One region of the Salinivibrio sp. ML290 genome, then DNA from elsewhere that is predicted to be linked to it. Evidence: predicted binding sites of a transcription regulator. Region 1 holds the regulator's gene; each other region holds the start of a gene.
The links. The regulator CRP, encoded in region 1, controls carbon source genes, mostly activating them, when cyclic AMP is high. The targets are predictions, from matches to a motif close to TGTGANNNNNNTCACA.
Positions count from the first base shown of each region.

Region 1 (8,168 bases):
GCCTTTTCAAAGGTTTCCTTAACTAAAGGCGCATTATTGAAAAACTCAATAAATGATCCGTCTTGGTATGCCGATTCAAAAGCGCCATTTAACATCTCGGCGACGTCAGCGTGCTGCGGAGACACAAACAGGAACATTGGGAAGCGATAGATCAGCATCAGGTGAGGGTCAACTAACAGATTACCGTATTGCGGCCGCTCGGCTAATTCACTAAAAGGCTCAATCAAGGCTCGAGGGAAGAGATCGGCACGGCCTGTGTCAACCACTTTGAAAATGTTTTCAAAGCTCGATATCTCACGTACCCGAAATCCTGCTGACTTGAGCACTTTGACGTCGGCCCAGCCTTGTCCCTGAATCATGGTAAGAGACTGCAAATCACCCGCGCTATTTATCTGAGCGAGTTGGGGCTCAGTGGCTTGGTTGGTAATAAACAGGCGATGGCCGAGTAAACCACGAAACACGGGATAGCGAATGGGGATCAGTTCCGATTCCAGTGTACGGTCGGCACCAAGCCAGTCGACAGTGAGCTTGCCTTGCTTGAGCATCTCCACTTTACGAGACTGAGAGCCAATTTGGCCGTCAAAGGCTTGTAAGGTGACAGATTCTCCCGATTTTTCAGCAAGAAATTCAATCAGCTCAATGGCATAGAGGTCAAGCGCTGAGCCAGCGCGTGGCTCGGGGTGTACAATCGTGGTATTGGATGCGGCATGGACTGAAAACACAGAGAGCGCGAGGGCGGTGAGGGCAGTTATCACTTTTTTCATAAACGACACCTTGTTAATTTAGTGTTAACAATATCGTTTTGAGTTTAGAAGCTATCCGCGTGCTTGCCAGAAAGTGGAGATAAAAAAACCGACGCCAGGGCGTCGGTTGGTGATACAGAGAGCGGCGCAATTAGCGTGTGCCGTATACCACGATGGTTTTACCGTGTGCGGAAATGAGGTTTTGCTCTTCCAGCATTTTTAGAATACGTCCCACGGTTTCACGCGAACAGCCGACAATTTGGCCAATTTCCTGACGGGTGATCTTAATTTGCATACCGTCAGGGTGTGTCATGGCATCTGGCTGCTTCGCCAAGTTCAACAAGGTTTGCGCAATGCGCCCTGTGACGTCCAGGAAGGCGAGATCCCCTACCTTTTGGCTAGTTACCTGCAAACGACGCGCCATTTGTGAAGACAGGCGCATTAAGATGTCAGGGTTAACTTGGATGAGCTGGCGGAACTTCTTAAATGAAATTTCTGCCACTTCACACGGTGATTTAGCGCGAACCCAAGCAGTGCGCTCTTGGTCTTCTTCGAAAAGCCCGAGCTCACCGATGAAGTCACCTTGGTTAAGGTAAGACAGGATCATTTCCTTGCCTTCTTCATCTTTGATCAGTACGGCCACAGACCCTTTCACGATGTAATACAAGGTCTCCGCCTTCTCACCTGCATGGATAAGCGTGCTTTTAGACGGATACTTATGAATATGACAATGTGAAAGGAACCACTCGAGTGTAGGGTCTGTTTGAGGTTTTCCTGGAACCATATAACTTATTTCCTCTGCATGTGTTGCCCGGCAACAACGTCCTATCTTTGTCTGAGGGGTAACCCATCAGATCATTGCACAGAATACGAAGTCTGAACGCGGGCTACAAGCTCACTGTATGTTAACAAGAGTGTATCTTTTTTTGTTGGTGATTTCTTGATTTTGATCTAGGCCAACCGCCTAAAAATCTGGCAAAAACGTGGCTAAGATCACGGCTTGAGAAGTAATACATCATGGATGCGCTACGCCTTAGCCAATCTTGCCTTTTTCTATCAATTGTTGGATCAATGGACGGATAATCAATTCCATCGCAAAGCCCATTTTTCCCCCAGGCACCACTAAGGTGTTATGCCGTGACATAAACGACCCAGTGATCATCTGCAACAGGTAGGGGAAGTCGACATTTTTCATCCCACGAAAGCGGATCACCACAAAACTCTCGTCCAAAGACGGGATCCCTTTGGCATTTAATGGGTTTGAGGTATCTACCGTGGGAACGCGCTGAAAATTGATATGGGTGCGAGAAAATTGCGGAGTGATATAGTGCAAGTAATCATCCATTGAGCGCACAATCGAGTCGGTCACCGCTTCACGAGAGTGACCTCTATCGCGCGTATCGCGGACAAATTTTTGAATCCACTCTAAGTTGACGATGGGCACCATACCTATCAAGAGGTCGACGTGTTGCGCAACATTGACGTCACCGTCGACCACCCCGCCGTGCAATCCTTCGTAAAACAATACATTGGTATTGTCGGCCAAGTCTTGCCATGGTGTGAAGGTACCAGGCATTTGGTTATAGGGCACCGCTTCATCAAAGGTATGTAAATAGCGACGGTATTTTCCCGTGCCTTGGTCGCCATACTCACGAAAAAACTGCTCTAGTCGAGGGAAGTCGTTGGCGGTGGGGCCAAAGTAGCTGATATGCTTGCCTTGTTCACGCGCTTTACGGATCTCCACGTCCATTTCGGGACGAGTAAAACGGTGAAAGCTGTCCCCTTCTAGCCAGGCCGCTTTGATGTTCATCATCTGGAACATCTTACGGAAGGCCTCCGAGGTAGTGGTGGTACCGGCTCCTGACGAACCAGTAACCGCAATAATTGGATGTTTAGCCGACATGACGCGCCCTGTCATTCAGTCTGAATTTGTATCGCGATACGGCGTGTACTGCGATGCTAAGAGCCGAGTGCTGCTTTACGACGAATATCCACTGTCTCGTGCAACTCGGAATACACAATCACGGCGTCTCCGGATTGTAATTGTTGGCGAACATCATCAACTTTTTGTGCAAAGCTGACTTCTTGCTCACCATAATCGGTTCCTTCCCGTAATACAAAGTGCTCAATTAACGCTGTCAGTGTTTCGTCGGGAATCGACTGCCATGGAACCATCATACTACATCACCTTTTATTTATCTCAGGATGGCACGCGAGGGTGCGTGATGCGAATGTTGTGAATTGGCTCGCATTTTACCCGATCATACCAGTAAATGCAGTGGTTCTCTTTGATTCCTTTGATGGCACTAACGTGCCGTCTTGCTCAGTGACTCATGCGGCAAATAAGACGCTAACCAGCCGGGCACCGCTTGCTCAAGCCACAACTGAGGTTGGCGCCAGCTTCCCGTGACAAAACCAACATGGCCGCCATGCTCTGTGAGTTGGTAGTCGATATTGGCGGGTAAGGGGGACGTTGGGATCACCGCGTCGGTCATAAACGGGTCGTCTTTGGCATGAATGATGGCCAGCGGTGTCTTAATGGCATTAAGCACGGAAAGGCCGCTGCAGGCACGGTAATAATGGTGTGCATCGTCAAAGCCATGAAGCGGGGCAGTGACAGTTTGGTCGAACTCAAACAACGTATTGATCGTTGGGCGTTCTCCCGCATGCCACCGGCCGACTTGCTGATGACGGGTCAGCTTTTCAGCAAGGGTTTGTCGCATCGAGCGCAACAAATAGGCTTGATAAACACGGGAAAACCCTTTCTGGATACGCATCGAGCACGCGGCTAGGTCAAGTGGGGGTGACACTGCGCAACCACAGGTCACGATGGGATCATCGTGATAGTCCGCCAGATAACGTACCAGCATGTTTCCCCCTAAGGAAACCCCGACCGCGCCAATTTGACTCTCTGGATAGGTCTCACGCAAATAGGTTAAGAAGGCACGTGCGTCTTGGGTTTCTCCAGAGTGATAGGTCCGCGCGGCACGATTAAGGCGGCCACTGCAGCTGCGAAAGTGCATCACTACGCCGCACCAACCTTGACGTTGGAACGCGGCGAGCAAGCCGTTGGCATACGGGCTGTCGAAACTGCCGGCTAAGCCATGGAATAAAACAACAATCGGCTGCCCAGGTTGCGGTTGATGTGTCCAGGCCAAATCAACAAAATCGCCATCGGGCAGATCAAATTGCTGCCAGCGAGGGGTGAAAAGCGGGGCACGACGCAGAAAGCGAGGCAACAAGGTTTGTAGGTGCGCATTCCGTGCACTGGGAATGGGTCTAAACGGTGTCATCATGGTTACTTCCCTCTTCCTCGGCGGGCGTCACCCTCAGTGATGTATATAGGTTGCGTGCTGATGGTGACAGCTGACGGCAATAGTAGGCGAGAGGAGAGGCGGTATCCGTGAGCCAGGTTTGACGATTTAGGGCCTCGACTAAATCCTGCTGTTGGAATTTTTCTAAGCTGAGCTCAAAGTTAAGCATTTTTTTGTACTGTCCACTGCCGACCCGCGGCTTCAAATCTCGCCGCAGGTGACGATAGGCAATAAGCAAATGCTCCGATCGGCTCAACGCGTGTTTGAGTTGGCTCAGGCTCTCGGGGGCAAGGCCGTAGCCATGTTGCTCAATCCAGGCGAGCAACAAGGCAAGGTTGACGTTACCTTGGTGCTCGTCTTGGAGCTTGAGGCAGGCTTGTTTCACCTCTGGCTTGCCATAATGATGTAAACAAAACTGCCACAGGTCGGCGGGGTTCGCCATCCCAGGGGTTAGCTTTGAGTGAATGTCGCCTCCAGGGCTTCCAGCTCTTCTTGTCGCTCCATCCATTCTTGTTCCACCTCTTCGAGCGTCGATTTGGCATCCGCTTGACGTTGCAATTGCGCCGTGAGTCGCGCTTTGTTATCACTGTGATAAATCTCAGGATCCGCCAACTGGCTTTCCGCGTCACTGATAATGGCAGAGAGTTGTTCTATCTGTGTGTCGAGATTGTCAATTTTTTTCCGCAAAGGCGCCGTTTGCTTGCGTAATTCGGCATCGCGGCGTTTTTGCGCTTTGCGATCCACTTGGGTTTGTTGCGGTGCTGTTTTCTCCGCGGCCGCTTGTTTTTTGCTCTCAGCGCGATCAGCACGCTGTTGATCGGTCAGCCAGCGATGATAATCGTTCAAGTCTCCATCAAAGGGTAGCACTGCGCCATTGTCGACCAAGTACAAGTCATCGGTAGTGGCGCGCAGCAAAAAGCGATCGTGACTGACAATCACCATCGCGCCCTCGTAGGACTGTAAAGCCAGCGTTAATGCTTGGCGCATATCCAGGTCAAGGTGGTTAGTGGGCTCATCGAGTAGCAGTAGGTTCGGTTTTTGCCACACCAGCAAAGCGAGCACCAAGCGGGCTTTTTCGCCTCCAGAAAAGGGACCGATGGGCTCGAGCGCCTTGTCGCCTTGAAAGCCAAACCGGCCGAGAAAATCACGCAAGGTTTGCTCAGCAGTGGTAGGGGCTAACCGGTTTAGGTGCTGAAGTGGCGTATCGTCGATCCGCAACGTATCAAGTTGGTGTTGGGCAAAATAGCCAATTTTCACCCCTTGCGAGTAGGTTAATTCACCGGCCATGGCGGGTAGGCTACCCGCGAGCAGTTTAATCAGGGTTGATTTACCCGCACCATTGCGCCCCAGTAAGCCAATGCGCGCCCCCGGCACCAGGTTAAGGCGAATGTTTTCAATAATGGGGGTCTTATCATAACCAGCCGCCACCTTGTCCATCATCAAAATCGGTGTGGGTAAGGCATCCGGGGTGAAGAAGGTAAAACTAAATGGGTTATCGTATTGCGCGGGCAATACCTTCTCCATCCGCTCAAGGGCTTTAATCCGACTTTGCGCTTGACGGGCTTTGGTCGCTTTGTAGCGAAAGCGATCAATATACGATTGCATGTGGTTAATTTGCTTTTGTTGCTTTTCGTACTGCGCCTGTTGTTGAGCCAATTTTTGCGCGCGCATTTGTTCAAAGTCGGAATAATTACCCGTATATTCATTAAGCTGTTGGTGCTCAATATGAATAATACGGTTGACGACAGGATCCAAAAAGTCCCGGTCGTGAGAGATCAACACCAAGGTCCCTGGATATTGCTGTAGCCATTTTTCCAGCCACATCACCGCATCGAGATCTAGGTGGTTGGTGGGTTCATCCAGCAACAGTAGATCAGAGCGGCATAATAGCGCTTGTGCTAAGTTCAGCCGCATTCGCCAGCCACCTGAGAATTGGGTGAGTGACCAGTGGATTTGTGGTTGGCTAAAGCCCAAACCATCAAGCAGACTCGCAGCGCGTGCTTCAATGGTATAACCACCAATCGCATCCAATTTGTCGTGCAACATCGCTACCGCATTACCATCATCACGGGTTTCGGCGTCGCGTAAGGCTTGCTGTAGCTCGCGGTATTCGCTATCGCCATCAATGACGTATTCAAGTGCGCTTTTGTCGAGTGCTGGGGTTTCTTGCGCCACCCATGCTACCTGCCACTGACTCGGATAGTCACAATTGCCGGCATCCAACGATAATTGATGGCGCAGCAATGCAAACAGGCTAGATTTGCCACAGCCATTTTTCCCCACCAAACCGACTTTGTCGCCTGGCGAAATAGTGGCAGAAGTGTGGTCAAGCAGGGGCTTACCACCGCGAAGCAGTTGAATGTCGGAGAAGCGAATCATGATTTCTCAGTCTGTCTCGGGTTGATGGATGCGCATGGTTGCGCGGTCGTTATACCAGCTTGATACGAGGATTGCCAAATTCTACCGCGTCATCCCACTGGTCAGACACAGACGGGGCATATTTGTGTGTTAAAGTTAAAAACATAGAATAAATGAACAGATTGCGTTCTTACAATAATCATAACGACAAGGAAGCCTATGCCCCGAGATAAGGCTGAAAGCCCCTCTCTTCCCAAGGTACTGGTGATTTTTGCTCACCCCGACCCCGATGAATCTGTTGCCAATCGTCGCTTAATTGAGGCCATTACGCCGTTGGCCCATGTCACAGTCCATGATATTTACGCCGCATACCCTGATTTTGTGGTGGACGTGCATCATGAGCGTGCGTTGGTCACTGACGCCGATGTGTTGGTCTTTCAGCATCCACTGCAAATGTATTCCTGTCCGGCATTGTTAAAAGAGTGGATAGATGTGGTGTTAGGGAAAGGGTTTGCTCATGGACAAGGCGGGGATGCGTTGGCCGATAAAACCTGTCGTTTTGTGGTGACCACTGGCGGTGCGGCCGAAGCGTTTAGCCAGCAAGGTTACAATAAATATTCGATGGCCGAGTTATTGCAACCCTTTGAGTTAACCGCCTCATTATGTCGGATGTATTGGATCCCGCCGTTGGTGTTGCACTGGGCACGTCGCGTTGGCGATGCCGATCGCGATGCGTTTGCCGAGATTTACGCCGATTGGCTCGCCGACCCGTTGGCGCAACAAGGAGGAGAGGATGGATAACAACCTCTTATCGGTGGCTTTTGTCTTTTTATTGGCCGCGGTGATTGCGGTTCCGTTGGCACAGCGCTTGGGCATGGGCTCTGTCCTCGGTTATTTGCTGGCAGGCATAGTGATCGGGCCTTGGGGGCTGGGTCTGGTCCGTGATGTGGATGCGATTCTCCATTTTGCGGAATTTGGCGTGGTGCTGCTGCTGTTTTTGATTGGTCTGGAGCTGAACCCGAAAAAGTTACTGCAAATGCGCCGACCGATTATCGGGCTTGGGGGCAGTCAGGTGGTACTCACCGCGTTCGCCATTGGTGTGGTATGTATGATGACAGGCTTAACCCTTTCCCAATCATTAGTGATTGGAGTTGGCCTGGCGCTTTCTTCTACCGCGATTGCGATGAAAATTATCGAAGATCAACGCCTAATGCGCAGCGAAACCGGACAGTCAGGCTTTGCGGTCTTGCTCTTCCAAGACATTGCGGTAATCCCGATGCTCGCGATGATCCCTGCGCTTGCCGGTGGCAGTGCCGGTAGCTGGCTCGACGTATTATGGATGTTTGTCGGTATCGGTATTTTGCTAGTAGGCGGTCATTTCCTGCTGCGCCCGCTGTTTCGTTTAGTGGCCATGAGCGGTGTCACCGAGCTATTTACCGTGACCTCGTTGGCCTTGGTGATTGGTATTGCCCTGGCCATGCAAGCATTGGGCTTATCGATGGCGCTCGGGGCGTTTCTTGCGGGCGTATTGCTTGCTGAAAGTGAATACCGTCATGAGCTAGAAACCGCGATTGAGCCTTTCAAAGGTTTGTTGCTCGGGCTGTTCTTTATTGCGGTGGGGATGACCGTTGATCTCGGCTTATTGCTCGATTATCCCCTCGCAATTTTAGGCACGGTGGCAGCGTTAATTTTTGCAAAAACCATATTGCTTTACGGGTTGGCGCGTCTGTTTGGCGTGGCGCCAAAGGCACGT
Region 1 covers NZ_MUEY01000009.1:96,086-104,253, forward strand. Annotated here, with positions in the region: gene BZG23_RS10090 (FAD-dependent oxidoreductase) at 1-764, opposite strand, end outside; gene crp (cAMP-activated global transcriptional regulator CRP) at 895-1,527, opposite strand; gene BZG23_RS10100 (phosphoribulokinase) at 1,777-2,646, opposite strand; gene BZG23_RS10105 (YheU family protein) at 2,703-2,921, opposite strand; gene BZG23_RS10110 (hydrolase) at 3,050-4,039, opposite strand; gene BZG23_RS10115 (TIGR02444 family protein) at 4,023-4,499, opposite strand; gene BZG23_RS10120 (ABC transporter ATP-binding protein) at 4,508-6,436, opposite strand; gene kefG (glutathione-regulated potassium-efflux system ancillary protein KefG) at 6,635-7,216, shown strand; gene kefB (glutathione-regulated potassium-efflux system protein KefB) at 7,209-8,168, shown strand, end outside.

Region 2 (8,168 bases), on a different contig from region 1:
CGCCCATGGGCCGGTTCTGTTGTACTTCGTGCCCCTGGCTTGGTGACGACTGGTTTGGCGACGCCGCACTGGCCGATGAGACCTGCGCTTTCAACGCGTTCAGTGCTTGCGAGGGATCTTTTTTTACCGGCTGTTGTGGTGAAGATGCGGGATCGTGTGCCGGCACCGATATGGTAGCCGGTTCATACGGTACCGTTTTCACCGGCTGAAACGCCAACATACGCAGCAAGACCATTTCTAGACCGGCCCGCCCATCAGGGGCATAAGGCAGGTCTTGCCGTCCTTGCAGTGCCATTTGGTAACACAGCTGCACATCTTGTGGCGCAAGCCGCGAGGCCAAGGCGTGAATCCGTGCTTGCTCCCCGCTGTCATCATCATGGGTCTGAGGCAGTGCTTGGGCAAGCGCCACATGGTGAAGCTGGCTGGCTAACTCTTTGAGTAAACCATCCCACTCCACCCCGACGTGCGCAATCTGCGCCAGCATGTTCATCAATTCAACCGCATCATGATTCGCCAAGGCTTCAAGGAGCAAGAGTGCGTTATCGGTACTCAAGGTCCCCAGCATGTCAGCGACAGCTTGGGTGCTGATGTGGCCATTTCCGAGCGCGATGGCCTGGTCGGTTAAGCTCAAGGCATCACGCATACTGCCTTCCGCAGCCCGTGACAATAGCATTAAGGCACGTGACTCTGCCTCGACACCTTCTTGACCAAGGATATGCTCTAGCTGCGTCTGAATCTGGCTCGCATCAAAGTGTTTTAGGTGAAATTGCAAACAACGCGATAAAATGGTGACCGGCAGCTTTTGTGGATCCGTGGTCGCCAATAAAAACTTTACGTACTCAGGCGGCTCTTCCAGCGTTTTTAGCAGCGCATTGAAGCTGTGCCGTGACAGCATATGGACTTCATCAATGAGGTACACTTTGAAGCGGCCACGTGCGGGTTTGTATTGGACGTTATCGAGCAGCTCTCGCGTGTCTTCCACCTTGGTCCGGGACGCAGCGTCAATCTCCAGCAAATCAACGTAACGTCCCTCGTCAATTTCAAGGCAGGTTGCGCACTGACCACATGGCGAAGAAGACACCCCTTGTTCGCAATTGAGCCCTTTGGCAAAAATGCGCGCAATGGTGGTTTTGCCCACACCACGAGTACCACTGAACAAATATGCGTGGTGCAAGCGGTCATGATCCAATGCATTGGCTAAGGCCGTCAGCACATGACTTTGACCGGCAACAGACTCAAAATTATGGGGTCGCCACTTGCGAGCGAGGACTTGGTAACTCATGTCAATCCGCTTCCTGTATGCTTATTGCTAACGCGGGACCCTGCATATAGCCTGGCATTAATGGCCTGCAAATTCGCACAAGCTATAAACGTTGATCCCAAGCGCGGCCAGCTTTTCTTCACCGCCGATATCCGGCAAGCTTATCACAAACCCAGCATGCGCCACGGTGCCGCCTAAACGGCGTACCAGCTTCACGGTGGCTTCTATGGTGCCGCCTGTCGCCAGTAGATCATCAATCACCAGTACTTGATCCCCCTCAGCAATCGCATCACGATGGATTTCCAGGGTATCTTCACCGTATTCTAGCTGATAGTTTTCGCTGATCACCGCGCGTGGCAACTTGCCAGGCTTACGCACTGGCACAAACGGGAGCCCTAGCGCAAGCGCCAATGGTGCACCAAATAAAAAGCCACGTGACTCGGTACCAATCACCTTGGTAAATCCATGATCGCGGTATTGCGCAACCAGGGCATCAATGGAGGCTTGGTAGGCAGCAGGGTCTTCCATTAAGCTGGTGACATCGCGAAATAAGATGCCAGGTTTGGGATAGTCTGGGATGGTTTGAATACTTTGTTTGATGACATTCAAGCTGTCGGTGCTCATGGCCAATTCTCGCCGGTAAAAAACGCAAACCGTCATGTTATGAATTTTCGGCCGAACCAGCAACAGATTCCGTTTCAGGTAGGCGGAGAAACCAGCATAAGAGCACAATTAGGCAGGTAACCAGTAACGCTTTCAGCCACATCGCCCCGACGATATAAATGGAGAAGCTAAAACTTGCCACTATCATGACGGTCGCGCGTCGTTTTACTTTGCGACTAATCGCGCGCTTTTGGTACCAGTCCGTCAATATCGGCCCGAACGTTGGATGGGCGTGGAGCCAGTTAGCGATACGAGGAGAGCCTCGCATAAAGCAACCACTGGCGAGCAGCAAAAACGGCGTGGTCGGGAGTACCGGCAAAAAGGCGCCTGCCGCACCCAGCGCGACCCATAACCAACCTAACCCGTTCCATAACCAACGCCATGCGGCTGTCGGTGCTTGTTGCATAGTCTCTATTACCCTTCGATTACCCTTCGATTCGAGATGGTCGCGCTTGTTCACTCATGCTAAGTGTAGTGTCAGAGACGATGGAGGTACAGGGTGGCGAATAAGGAATGCCGCACGGCGAGTGAATAAGGCGGTGATTAGCCGCCAAAAATAATGCCAAGCCAAGTGAGACTGGCAGGTAAGGTCGGGATCAGTAATACCAGCAGGAAGCCGATGAAGTACTTGACGTTATAAGGCTCTTTAAAATCATGTTCCATTTTGTTACTTCACTCACAACAGCATAACAACAGTGAGCGGGTACTATAGCTCAGGTCAACACCGCTAAAAACGGACTCTTTGTAAGGTTTTAGCCGGTTCATTGATTTACATCAGGGTAACAACTTGTGTGACTGCGTCATGATAAAAGTCATTTTAGCCAATCAAGCGAACTGACCATGGATAAAACAACCCTTGCTCAGCTGGGGCGTGAACTTAACCGCGAACGCACTGAGCTAGTAGCAACATTAACCACGCGATTGCGTGAAGACTGGGACAAGCATTGCGAGAACCTCACCATTTCGGATCTGATTAAAGAAAGCCAAGGGGTACCTGGCGCCATCCGATGCCTCGGTGAACGTTTAGAAAAAGTCGATGCGGCTTTATGTGCCATGGATTTGGAGATTTATGGCTTGTGTGCCGATTGTGAAAGTGAAATTCCACTGGATGATTTAATGAAAGACGCCGCCGAGCAGCGCTGCCCACAGTGCCGTGCGTCAAATTATTATCATCACGATCCAGCCACTCGCCGAGCCACAGCTGGAGCACGTAAAACCGTGTGATCGCGAGGTTGACTTTCGCTTGTCTCATCGTGGCTTAAACGGAACGCGCCCAGCATCAGCTGGGCGCGTTTTTTATTGACTGTTTAAAGACCAACGATCACACATCATCCTAAGGCGCTTAATCTTGGTCAATAATCCAACGACGGAACGACTTACGCTCTTGGTCACTGGCTTTAGTATACCAAAGCTTTAACTGCGACAAGGCATCACCTTTGATCGAGGCTTTACCTTGATCATCCACCTCGACCAATACATCGTTGAGGTTCTTGCTTTCACCTTGGTCGATAATGATGCCATTCTCACGGTTGTACTCCGCCACCAAGGCCTCCATATCGGCATAGGCGGCAAAACCATCCCCTTTTAACTCGACGGCCTCTAAAGGCATCACATCACCGTTATCGAACTCGGCTTGCCATTGAGCATCGTCAAAATAATGCTCTGCTTGGACTTTTGTTTTTAGTCGAGTATCGAGATCAATCGTCGTATCACGCCCATCAACGTTGAGTTCAAAGAGGTACGGTCGTGATGTAAAGACAAGATCTCGACTACCTCGCTTCACCTCACCCTCAAATCGCACCACAATTTGATGGTTGCCATCCGGCAACTCAATTGTCTGAGTTGGAGACCAGTTGTCAAACGTTACTTTTTCGCCATCAACAACAACGAATTCGATATTGCGTGCTGAGGTAATCTCTGCGGCATTAATCACACCCGATGCCATGAGAGTACATAGCACCAAGCTCACACCTACTATTTTTTTCATCTTTTCTCCAAACCGTGATAATAAAAAAGCCGCCCTAAGGCGGCTTTTGTAACCAGTGCTACGTTTAGCAATGATGGTGTAAGTTCAATTAGAACTTAACTTCCATACCAGCTACGTAACCCCAGTCTTGCTCGTCACCGTCGCTGTCACCTACTTCAGCGTACACTTTTGCGTTGCTGTGCAGTGCGTAAGTAACGTTAGCGTAGTAACCGTTTACGTCGTCTTGTTGACCGTCAACATCTTTGTTGTCAAAGCCGATTGCGTAAGTAGTTTTACCCATGGTGTAGTCAGCAGCGATAGACACATAATCAGTGTCAGTATCTACACCATTCAAGTCTGCTGATTTACGACCAACAGAAGCTGCGATGCCCACGTTTTCGATACCTGCGTACTCAACTTCGAAGTTGTAGGTATCAACTGAGTCATCGCTATCACGGTTGATGTTGTCAGCTTTTTGATAGTAAACACGTGCGTCGGCGTCAGCTACGCGGTAGCCTAAACGGCCTTCGTAGATTGCGATGTCATCACCAGCGCCGTAGTAACCGTCAGTGCCAGCAGTTTGAGAATCGTCTTCAAAGCCGTCGCTCTTATCAGTATAAGTCGCCGCTGCGTAGAAAGTACCGTTGTCGTAAACGTACTTGCCTACTTGTTGCGCGTGAGTGTAGTCAGAGCCAAACGAGTTTACAGATAGCTCGTAGTCTTTAGTGATACCAGCGTCATCCATCAGCAATAGCTGACGACCCGCGGTGAATTGACCCCAGCCACCTTTCAAACCAACGTAAAGCACGTTGTTTTCAACATTACCGTTTGTGCCGGTGTTGTCGTCTGCGCCTTCGAATTCGAAATCAACAGCAGCGATTGCGCTCAGTTTGTCAGAAACGCTTACTTCAGTATCAAACTGAACATCACCGTCGTCTAGACGCCATGCACCGTCACGGTCGTTGCCGATTTTCTGGATGTACTGAACTTCAGCTGCACCAGAAACGTCTACTTTAACGCCTTCTGCGTCATACAGGTTGATGCTTGCTGATGCTGAGCCAGCAGCCAGCAGAGCTGGTACTGCCATTGCTAGAATAGTCTTTTTCATGGTTAATCCACTGCCTTTTCTATTTAGTCATTATGAGTTCCTTCATGGAACTCTGTTTTATGGTGACTGTCACTCTATTATCAGCAGCAAACGCTGCGAAGAACAAAATGCCAGTTCACTGAAACTTCGTGGCTAATCGTGCAGAACAAATGTGGTTCTGTCAACTCGTCGGAAGCGCATTACAATCTAGGCAAAAACCGCTTAAAAACAATAATATAGTGACATTTACTGAACTGAGATCACAGTTTAACTGACTCGACACCCGCCTTTTGATGAAAATAAACAACAAACACTAACAACACAAAACACCAAAAAATGTGATTTTTTCCTCTTACATTAGAATAAAAAACTAATCAGTAGCTTAAATCAGGCGTTTTGTTAATCAAACGGCAGATCAGCAAGATAGCGAAGAATGGTTCAAATTAAATTCGTGACCAGGATCTCATATCTGTAAGGAAATCTTGCAGTTCGCGATCGTTTTCACGTTTTTGCCCCGTGTTATACTAGGCGTCAACCTTTGCAACTCGGACCTGTTGATGCTCAGCCCTGCCGTAAAATCAGACATTCGCGCGTGCTATCAAACGCTACAAGATCAACTTCCCCACTTTATTCCCCGTAAAGCTCAGAACTATTTGGTGGCAGAGCTCGCGAAAACCCTAGCTGGCGATTACGCGCCTAAACGGCGACTATTAGTGGCAGAAGCAGGCACAGGGGTCGGTAAGTCGATGGCCTATCTGATGGGTGCGATCCCGTTTGCACTCAACAACAATAAAAAAGTGGTGATTTCAACCGCGACGGTGGCGTTGCAAGAACAGCTTGCCAATAAAGACATCCCGTTTTTTCATCGCATCTGCCCCAAACCGTTCGATTTTATTTTAGCCAAAGGGCGTCAACGCTATTGCTGTGCACATAAGCTCAGTGCGGTAGCGGACATGGAAAGCATTCAAGGGGCGCTATTTACCCAAAAACCCAAGCGCAGCGAACAATCTTTACTCAACGATCTCTACGCTGCGCTGAGTCGGGGTAAGTGGGATGGTGACAGAGACAGTTGGCCAAAACCCATTGCTGATCATCTTTGGCAGGCTATCGCCTCTGATAAGCACACTTGTCATGCCGGTTTGCCCGCCCACCGTGCTTGCCCGTTTGCTAAAGCACGAGAGGCGATGGATAAAGCGGATGTGGTGGTGGTGAACCACAGTTTGCTGCTCGCCGATCTCGAACTCGGCGGCGGAGTGATCTTGCCCGARCCGGAGCAATGCCTGTATATGATTGACGAGGCTCATCACTTGCCCACTGTCGCGCGAGACTTTTCGGCCGCCAGTGCCAGCCTGTTGGGTGTGGTCAGCTGGTTGGAAAAGCTCAATCAAGCGACGACCAAGTTGGGGAATACCGCTGATATTAAGCGCGCACATCGGTTTGTGGATAGCTTGCTAGACGCGATTCAAACCTTAATCCCAGGCTTACGCGAGGTTAAACAACAGCTCAGTCAATTGCCGCTCAACGATGATGGTTGCTACCGCTTTGCTGATGGCGAGCTCCCCGATGCGCTTATCTCACCCAGTGAGCAACTCAAAACGGCGAGCAAAAAAGCCCATCAGGCATTGGGAAAAATTCATGATTTGATCAATGAACGTCTGAAAGAAAATGACATTTCGGCCAAACTGGCTGATCCGGCGCTCGCGGAAACGGCTTTTTTCCTGCAACGGTTAGAAAATTTAGAAAAGGTGTGGACCTTGATGGCTCAACCTAATTCGGATAAAGGCGCCCCCTTGGCACGTTGGGTGCGAGCGTGTCGCGAGCGCGAAGGCGACCTTTGGATCCATGTCTCCCCCTTGGAAGTGGGTTGGCGTTTAGACCAAATGCTCTGGTCCCGTGCAGCCGGGGTTGGCCTCTTTTCCGCGACCTTACGTGCACTCAACCGGTTCAGTTATTTCTGCCGTCAAGTGGGCTTGAGCGAAACCGACGGCTCGCGTTATTTAGCCTTACCTTCGCCATTTGATTACCCCAACAAAGCGCGCTTGGTGATCCCGACGATGCCTTGTGAACCTCAAGCGAGCGACTTTACGGATGTGCTGAGCGATAAAATACTCGAACATCTGGAAGGCGAACGCGCCTCTTTGGTGCTCTTCGCCTCCTACTGGCAAATGCAGCAAGTGACAAAAGCGATAGAAAGCACCTGCAAGCAACGGGGCTGGCAGCTGCTTTGCCAAGGGAGCCAGTCGCGTACCGGATTACTAAAGGCGCATCAGCAAGCGGTTAACGCTGATAAAACCAGTATCATTTTTGGCACCGGCAGCTTTTCCGAAGGCCTGGACTTACCGGGCAACTTATTGACCAACCTCATTATTACTAAGATCCCTTTTGCCGTGCCCACCTCGCCGGTTGAAGAAGCGCACGCGGAGTATATCGAGCGCTGTGGTGGCAACCCGTTTTTACAAATCGCGGTGCCAGAAGCGAGTAAAAAGCTTGTACAATCAGTCGGTCGTCTACTGCGCAAAGAAGAGGACTCTGGTAAAGTAGTGCTTCTTGACCGGCGCATTATCACCCGTAGATATGGCCAATCCTTACTCGACTCGCTACCTCCCTTTACACGCGTGATCGAACCTTAAACTGACGAGTTAACATGCTGGAACTGATTGACCTCTCTACTTTAGTTATTCTGGGGCTAACCGCGTTTGTCGCTGGATTTATTGATGCGGTAGCTGGCGGTGGCGGCATGCTCACTGTCCCTGCCCTATTATCACTTGGCCTGCCGCCGCATGTTGCGTTAGGCACCAATAAGCTGGCCGCGACCTTTGCGTCGAGCACCGCCGCGTTCACTTATTATAAAAAGCGCCTATTTTCTCCCTTATTTTGGCAGCATGCGTTTTGGGGGACCTTAATTGGCGCCACGGCCGGCACCCTGCTGGTGGACGTTCTGAGTACCGAATGGTTAGAGAAGGCCATTCCCATTGTGGTGTTGGTCGCCGCGGTGTATACCATCTGGCATCCACACCCTAAAGGCGATAACAACCAGCTACCCGCACGTTGCCCAAAGCTGCCCATAAAACAGTGGAGTCAGGGTTTATCACTTGGCTTTTATGACGGAGTGGCAGGCCCGGGAACCGGCGCGTTTTGGACGGTTTCCACCATGTCGCTCTATCGGATGAATATTTTGCTATCTTCGGGAT
Region 2 covers NZ_MUEY01000001.1:236,324-244,491, reverse strand. Annotated here, with positions in the region: gene dnaX (DNA polymerase III subunit gamma/tau) at 1-1,282, opposite strand, end outside; gene apt (adenine phosphoribosyltransferase) at 1,340-1,885, opposite strand; gene BZG23_RS01215 (YbaN family protein) at 1,923-2,330, opposite strand; gene BZG23_RS01210 (hypothetical protein) at 2,765-3,148, shown strand; gene BZG23_RS01205 (YccT family protein) at 3,267-3,911, opposite strand; gene BZG23_RS01200 (porin) at 4,000-4,998, opposite strand; gene dinG (ATP-dependent DNA helicase DinG) at 5,535-7,607, shown strand; gene BZG23_RS01190 (sulfite exporter TauE/SafE family protein) at 7,622-8,168, shown strand, end outside.
Region 2: dinG (ATP-dependent DNA helicase DinG) is a predicted target of CRP. The motif match lies at 5,428-5,443, and genes of this name have one in related genera.

Region 3 (8,168 bases), on a different contig from region 1:
AAATGCGCCCGCGGGTAAAAAGAAACTCACGGTTAAGGTGTCAGCATCGTGTGTCCAGGTCATCGCTTGCGGCAGTAAACACAACACACGACGGTCATGGCGCATGCGATTATCACGGATCACGGCTAATAGCTCAGGCTCTTTGTCGACCACCGCTTGCTCAAAGTGCTGTGCTTGCCCCTCAGTGGGCAACGCATTATCGCCGGTCAGAGGGCCGGTGATCGCAGAATGACACTGCCCTGCCTGCTCAACCAAGTACGTTTGCTGCTGCGCGTCGAGACACAGGTCACCCGCCAAGGTAGAGGTAAAGGCATCCGCCTCTATTCGTGCAGAGACGACTTGATTAAACAGCAGCGATCGGGCTGCTGAGAGATAAAAACTGCGTTTGCTTTTGTCACGGACTTTTTTCTCTCCACGTCCCCAAGCACGCGCCATCTCAACATTATTGCCATCACGGCCAAAGCGCTGTGTACCAAAGTAATTGGGCACGCCCTGCTCGGCTATCGCGGCTAAGCGCGGCACTAAAGCCTGTGGCGACGCCAGGTCACGAATGCAGAGCGTGAACTGATTGCCGGTCAGATCGCCAGGGCGCAATTTATGCTGATGCCGGGCTGTCCCTTCAATGCTCACAACGCCTGGATGATTTTGGACAAACGCTGCTAAATCCGGATCCGCTTTGCCTGGCAGATGAACACTGAACCATTGCTCTGTCACGGCGTGACGATCTTTAAGGCCCGCCCAGCTCACTTGCCGCGAGCTAACCCCACAGGCTTTTGCCAGCTCATTGGCGACGTATTTGGTATTTTCACCACGCTTTTTAATTCGCACTAAAAAGTGCTCACCTTGACCTGATGGGGTGAAACCCAGGGATTCTGAGACAATAAAATCGTCCGGTGACGCTTTTAACGTTCCTGACTGTGTCGGTTGGCCATGTAAGTAAGCCAAGGGCGCGAGTAAGTCTGTCATACGGCCTCTTTGTTTAATAGCACCACCGCCTCACAGGCAATGCCTTCTTTGCGTCCGGTAAACCCCAAACGCTCTGAGGTGGTGGCTTTGACGTTAACCGCATCCACCGTCACACACAAATCACTGGCGATGGTTTCACGCATTGCGTCGATATGTGGGCCCATTTTAGGCGCTTGCGCGATGATAGTGATATCTGCATTGCCCAAGCAATAGCCTTTGTCTTGTACTTTGCGGTAAACGTCGCGCAGCAGCATACGGCTGTCGGCGCCTTTCCACTCATCACTGGTGTCTGGGAAATGCTGGCCAATGTCACCGGCAGCAATCGCGCCCAACAGGGCATCACACAGTGCATGGAGTGCCACATCACCGTCCGAGTGCGCAAGCAACCCTTGTTCATAAGGCACAGCCACACCACCAATGATCACCGGGCCATCACCACCAAATTTGTGTACATCAAACCCATGTCCAATTCGAATCATGATTTGCCTTCTTGTTGTGAAAGGTAAAACTCGGCCAGCCACTTATCCTCAGGGTGGGTGACTTTTATGTTGCTGGCACTGGCAGGGACCAGCACAGGCTTCCCCCCAAGCGCTTCAACGGCAGACGCTTCGTCAGTCACCTGATCACCTGCCACATTAAGTGCCTGGATTAGCGTTTGGGTTAAAAACATTTGTGGGGTCAATGCATGCCAAAGCGCCTCACGCTCGACAGTGTGAGCCACCTGCCCTTGTGCGTCCGCACGCTTCATGGTGTCTCTAACCGGCGCCGCGAGTAAGGCGCCATCCGGGTGAGATTGCGCCTGTCTAATCAAGGCGTCGATATCGGCATGCGACACACAAGGGCGTGCGGCATCATGCACCATCACCCATTGCGTATTGACCACATCGAGTCCAGCTTGCACCGACGCGGCACGCGTCGCTCCACCCAAGACCACACGCACATTCGGACGCTCACTCAAGCGAGTGTGCGCAAAGTAGCTATCGTCAGCACCAATGGCGATGATCACGTCAGCGACGGCAGGGTGAGAGAGTAAACGCTCAACGGTATGCTCAATCAACATTTTGCCGGCTAGAGGGAGGTATTGTTTCGGGCAGCTAGCTTGCATCCTGCTGCCGACACCTGCGGCAGGTACCACGGCGCTTATTCCGGGCTGTAAAGCGGTGTTGTGCTGCAAAGGGGGTTGTTCGACCACAAGTTATCTTCTTTGGTTGTACCGCCAGTCAACGGCTGTCAGTTACTGGGATTTATCGACTAATCGGAAAAATGTCTCGTCCGGCTTTATCATGCCCAGCTCATTGCGTGCGCGCTCTTCAATCGCTTCTTGCCCACGCTTCAAATCCGCAATTTCTGCGTACATTTGCTGGTTACGCTTAACGAGTTTTTGGTTGGCTTGTTGCTGTACGGCGACATTGGCTTCAATTTGCCAATAGTCTGTCACGCCATTTTTACCCAGCCACAGTTCGTACTGCAGCCACACGAGCGTGAGAAACAGTGCAACCGATAGCAGCCTCATACCTGTACTCCTTCCAATATCGGCTCAGGGTATTCACACCCTGATTGACTAACCGCATAGGCTAGCGGATCCGCTGGCTGGTGTCATGGTTTTCCTAAATGAAAAAAGCCGCCCCGTTAAACGGGACGGCTTTTTGGCAAAAAGTGCTTAAGTGCCGATTATTGGCCTTTCACTTCTTTTAGACCATTAAATGGTGCTTTTTCACCCAGCGCGTCTTCAATACGGATTAGCTGGTTGTACTTAGCCACACGATCAGAACGGCTCATCGAACCGGTTTTGATTTGGCCTGCAGCCGTACCAACCGCCAAGTCAGCGATGGTGGCGTCTTCTGTTTCACCTGAACGGTGAGAGATCACGGCTGTGTAGCCTGAGTCTTTCGCCATCTTGATCGCCGCCAGCGTTTCGGTCAGAGAACCGATCTGGTTGAATTTGATCAGGATAGAGTTCGCCACACCTTTGTCGATACCTTCTTTGAGGATCTTGGTGTTGGTTACGAACAGGTCATCACCCACTAGCTGAAGTTTGTCACCCAGCAGTTCAGTTTGGTGCTTAAAGCCATCCCAATCTGACTCGTCTAGACCATCTTCGATAGACACGATTGGGTATTCTTCAGCCAGTTTTGCCAGGTAGTGGTTAAACTCTTCTGAAGAGAAGGTTTTACCTTCACCTTTCATGTTGTAGATGCCTTGCTCTTTGTCATAGAACTCAGACGCCGCACAGTCCATAGCAAGAGTGATGTCTTTACCCAGCTCGTAGCCCGCTTGCTCAACCGCTTCTTTAATCGCAGCCAGTGCAGCAGCGTTTGATTCTAGGTTCGGTGCAAAACCACCTTCGTCACCCACGGCAGTGCTTAGGCCTTTGGCTTTCAGTACTTTTGCGAGGTTGTGGAATACTTCCGCACCGATGCGCAGTGCTTCTTTCAGGGTTTTCGCGCCAACAGGCTGGATCATGAACTCTTGGATATCAACGTTGTTATCCGCGTGCTCACCACCGTTAAGGATGTTCATCATTGGCAGAGGCATTGAGAACTGACCAGCCGTGCCGTTTAGTTCAGCAATGTGCTCAAACAAAGGCATGCCTTTCGCAGCCGCGGCTGCTTTTGCGTTAGCAAGAGACACCGCCAGGATAGCATTCGCACCAAATTTAGATTTGTTGTCAGTGCCGTCGAGATCGATCATCACTTGGTCGATATCGGCTTGGGCTTTCGCGTCTTTACCTTGTAGGGCTTCGGCGATTGGGCCGTTAACCGCTTCAATCGCTTTTAGAACGCCTTTACCCATGAAACGTGACTTGTCACCATCACGCAGTTCTAGCGCTTCGCGAGAACCCGTTGATGCACCTGAAGGTGCTGCCGCCATACCAACGAAGCCACCTTCTAGGTGTACTTCAGCTTCAACGGTTGGGTTACCGCGTGAATCGATGATTTCACGGCCTAGAACTTTAACGATCTTAGACATTGTGATTCCTCTCGTCTGTCATTGTTTTTAAAAATAAAAGCGGCTGCCTACGTTCAGGCGACCGCTCGAATCTCGTTTATAGCTCACCGCGCTGTTTTTTGCCTGCCGCCGCAACAAACCCGGCAAACAGTGGGTGGCCATCACGTGGTGTCGACGTGAATTCTGGGTGGAACTGGCACGCAACAAACCATGGGTGCTCAGGGTTCTCGATGATCTCCACCAGCTTTTTATCTGCAGACAAGCCTGAGATTGAAAGCCCCGCTTTTTCTAGCTGCGGACGCAATAAGTTGTTCACTTCATAACGGTGGCGATGGCGCTCGTGGATCTGCGTGTTGCCATAAAGCTGGTGTGCTTTAGAACCTTCGGCAAGGTGGCAAAGCTGTGCGCCAAGACGCATGGTACCGCCCAGATCAGAGGTTTCACTGCGCTCTTCCACTTTGCCTTCTTCATCCACCCACTCGGTGATCAGACCCACCACTGGGTATTTACTCTCTTTGTTAAACTCGGTCGAGTTTGCGCCTTCCATACCCGCGACGTTACGCGCGTATTCAATCAGGGCAACCTGCATTCCTAGGCAAATGCCGAGATAGGGCAGTTTGTTTTCACGCGCATATTGTGCCGCTAGGATCTTGCCCTCTACACCTCGGTCACCAAATCCACCTGGTACCAAGATAGCATCCAAGTCTTGCAGCATTTCCGTGCCACGTGTTTCAAGATCTTGCGAGTCTACATACTTGATGTTGACGGTGAGACGGTTTTTCAACCCACCGTGCTTCAACGCTTCGTTGACAGATTTATACGCATCCGGCAACTCGATATATTTACCCACCATACCAATGGTCACTTCGCCCATTGGGTTGGCTTCTTCGTAGCTGACCTGTTCCCACTCTGACAGGTCAGCTTCCGCCGCTTCAATGCCAAAGCGGCTGCAAACCAGATCATCCAAGCCTTGAGAGCGGATGAGTGATGGGATTTTGTAGATAGAGTCTACGTCTTTCATGGTGATCACGGCTTTTTCTGCCACATTACAGAACAGCGCAATTTTCGCGCGCTCATTGGCCGGGATCGGGCGCTCACTACGACACACCAGTACATCAGGCTGGATACCAATCGATAGCAGCTCTTTCACCGAATGTTGCGTTGGCTTGGTTTTCACTTCACCCGCGGCCGCCAAATAAGGGACCAGAGTCAAGTGCATAAACATGGCATGTTCGCGGCCGACTTCAACGGTCAGCTGACGAATCGCTTCTAAAAACGGCAGCGACTCAATGTCGCCCACTGTCCCGCCGATTTCGACAATGGCAATATCGTGACCTTCACCACCGGCGATGATGCGGTCTTTGATCGAATTGGTGATGTGTGGAATCACCTGAATGGTGGCTCCCAGGTAATCTCCACGGCGCTCTTTGCGCAGTACATCCGCATACACACGACCAGAGGTAAAGTTATTACGCTTGGTCATTTTGGTGCGGATAAAGCGCTCGTAGTGGCCGAGATCAAGGTCGGTCTCTGCGCCGTCTTCCGTGACGAATACTTCCCCGTGCTGGGTAGGGCTCATTGTCCCTGGATCCACGTTGATATAAGGGTCGAGTTTCATGATGGTGACGTTAAGGCCACGCGCTTCAAGAATGGCTGCCAATGAGGCTGCAGCAATACCCTTACCGAGGGAGGATACAACACCGCCCGTAACAAAAATGTAGTTCGTCGTCATGCTAAACCTGAGAGTTGGATTTAGAGGAAATTAATGAAGTTCTGGACGGGACATTATGATACCAGACCCCATTGACTCCCACAATGTGAAAGCTACCACACACCCTGGTGTTTTTAATTGTCACAAATCAATTATGCCAATTACAGGATATTTACTTATTCGCCTTTTTGACGGCCTGCCATGCCGATTCTAGTTCATCTAGCTGACATTGTTGAATGTTTTTTTCATTATCACGTAAGTGGTTTTCAACCTTACGAAAGCGAGATTCAAATTTTTGGTTAGCACGGCGTAGGGCTTGCTCGGCATCTGTCCCTAGGTGGCGAGCCAAATTTACCACCGCGAATAACAAGTCCCCGACTTCTTCCTCCACACGTGCCTGGTTGACAGAAGTTTGCGCCAGCTCTTGCTCGACTTCTTCAATCTCTTCCCGCACTTTATCTATCACAGGGGCGACAGTCGGCCAATCAAAGCCCACACGTGCACAACGCTTTTGCAATTTATACGCTCGTATTAAGGCGGGTAAGCCTTGTGTCACCCCATCGAGCACACTTTCCGGTTGCACAGAGGCCGATTTCTCGGCGCGCTCTTTCGCTTTGATACCTTCCCAATCTGGTGCCATTAAAGGCTTTCCCTGCGCATCTTTGGGACCAAAAACATGAGGATGACGACGGATGAGTTTGTCGCAAATGCCGCGCACCACATCCTCAAAATCAAAATGGTTTTCTTCCCGCCCCAATTGACTGTAGAACACAATTTGAAAAAGTAGGTCACCGAGCTCATCTTTTAGGTCTGACCAGTTTTCACGTTCAATGGCATCCGCCACTTCATAGGCTTCTTCTAGCGTATGAGGCACGATGGAGGCGAAGTGTTGCGCGTTGTCCCAATCACAACCTTTGTCGGGATCACGTAAGGTCGCCATAATGGTCAGTAATTGCTCGATAGGAGCCATAAAAGCATTCCTTCTAAAAAAACGCCCTGTCGAGACAGGGCGAAGGATGATTAGCGAAGACGTTTGGCCTCGACCACATCTTTTACTTGTTCAAGCCGGTTAACCACGCGGCTCAGGGTGTCGAGATCGGAGATTTCTAAATCAAAATCCATAATAGACATTTGTTTTTTGTAATCCACGCGACTTTGCATGCCCGCTACGCGTGCTTTTTCATTGCTGAGCACGGTATTGATGTCTTTGACCAACCCGGTACGCTCATTGGCAGATAAGCGGATCCGCACATGATACTGACCAATGTGCCCTTTACCCCAAACCGTGGCAATAATGCGCTCGGGCGCGTGATGACTCAGTTCGTTGAGTTGCTCACAATCAGCGCGGTGCACAGAGATACCCCGCCCTTGGGTGACAAAACCTTTGATCTCATCACCGGGTAATGGCTGACAACAACGCGCAAGGTGAGTCATTAAGTTATCAACCCCCTCCACAACCACTGCATCACGGTGCGCCTTGCCCGTATTCGGCTTTTGCTCACTTTGTTGCAGCTTCTCTAAAAGCTGTTGCTCTTCTTCTTCAAGACTTGGCTTGTTAATCAGGCCATTGATATGGTTAACCACCTGATTAATACGCAAATCACCGCTACCAACTCCCGCGTAGAGCTCATCCAGTGTATTCACATTAAAGCGTTTGAGCGCGAGTTGAGCGTCTTTGCTGGTACCACCGATTTTTTGCAGCTCAGTATCCAAAATCTCTTTACCCGCGGCAATGTTCTTATCTTTATCCTGTTTGCGGAACCAAGCATTGATTTTGGCGCGTGCCCGGCTCGAATTCACAAAGCCATGGCTGGGATTTAGCCAATCTCGCGAGGGGTTGGGCTCTTTTTGGGTAATGATTTCTACCTGGTCGCCCATTTGAAGGTGATAAGTGAACGGGACAATACGCCCTTCCACTTTCGCTCCGATACACCGATGCCCTACCTCGGAGTGAATATGGTAAGCAAAATCCAACGGCGTGGCGCCGCTGGGTAAGTCCACGACATCGCCGCGCGGGGTAAAGGCATAAACCCGGTCGTCAAACACTTGGCTGCGCAGCTCATCGAGCATTTCACCCGAGTCTGACATTTCTTCTTGCCATGCCAACAGTTTACGCAGCCAGGTAATTTTCTCGTCGTACCCACTGCGCCCACTGGCCGCCCCTTCTTTATACTTCCAGTGTGCAGCGACCCCAAGCTCTGCATCATCGTGCATTTGTTTGGTTCGGATTTGAATTTCTACCGGTTTACCTTCCGGCCCCAGCACCACAGTATGAATGGATTGATAACCATTGGGTTTCGGGTTGGCGACGTAATCATCAAACTCTTTGGGCAGATGGCGGAATTTGGTGTGCACGGCCCCTAACGCGGCGTAACAATCTTGTAGCTCTTCAGCGATGATGCGTACCGCACGCACGTCAAACAACTCGTCAAACTGCAGGTTCTTTTTCTGCATTTTACGCCAGATGCTGTAAATGTGTTTGGGGCGACCATAGACTTGCGCATTGATGTTGGACGCTTCCATCGCCTGCTGCAGATCGTCG
Region 3 covers NZ_MUEY01000002.1:271,894-280,061, reverse strand. Annotated here, with positions in the region: gene truD (tRNA pseudouridine(13) synthase TruD) at 1-966, opposite strand, end outside; gene ispF (2-C-methyl-D-erythritol 2,4-cyclodiphosphate synthase) at 963-1,445, opposite strand; gene ispD (2-C-methyl-D-erythritol 4-phosphate cytidylyltransferase) at 1,442-2,158, opposite strand; gene ftsB (cell division protein FtsB) at 2,201-2,479, opposite strand; gene eno (phosphopyruvate hydratase) at 2,638-3,936, opposite strand; gene BZG23_RS03440 (CTP synthase) at 4,013-5,647, opposite strand; gene mazG (nucleoside triphosphate pyrophosphohydrolase) at 5,799-6,596, opposite strand; gene relA (GTP diphosphokinase) at 6,647-8,168, opposite strand, start outside.
Region 3: BZG23_RS03440 (CTP synthase) is a predicted target of CRP. The motif match lies at 5,732-5,747, and genes of this name have one in related genera.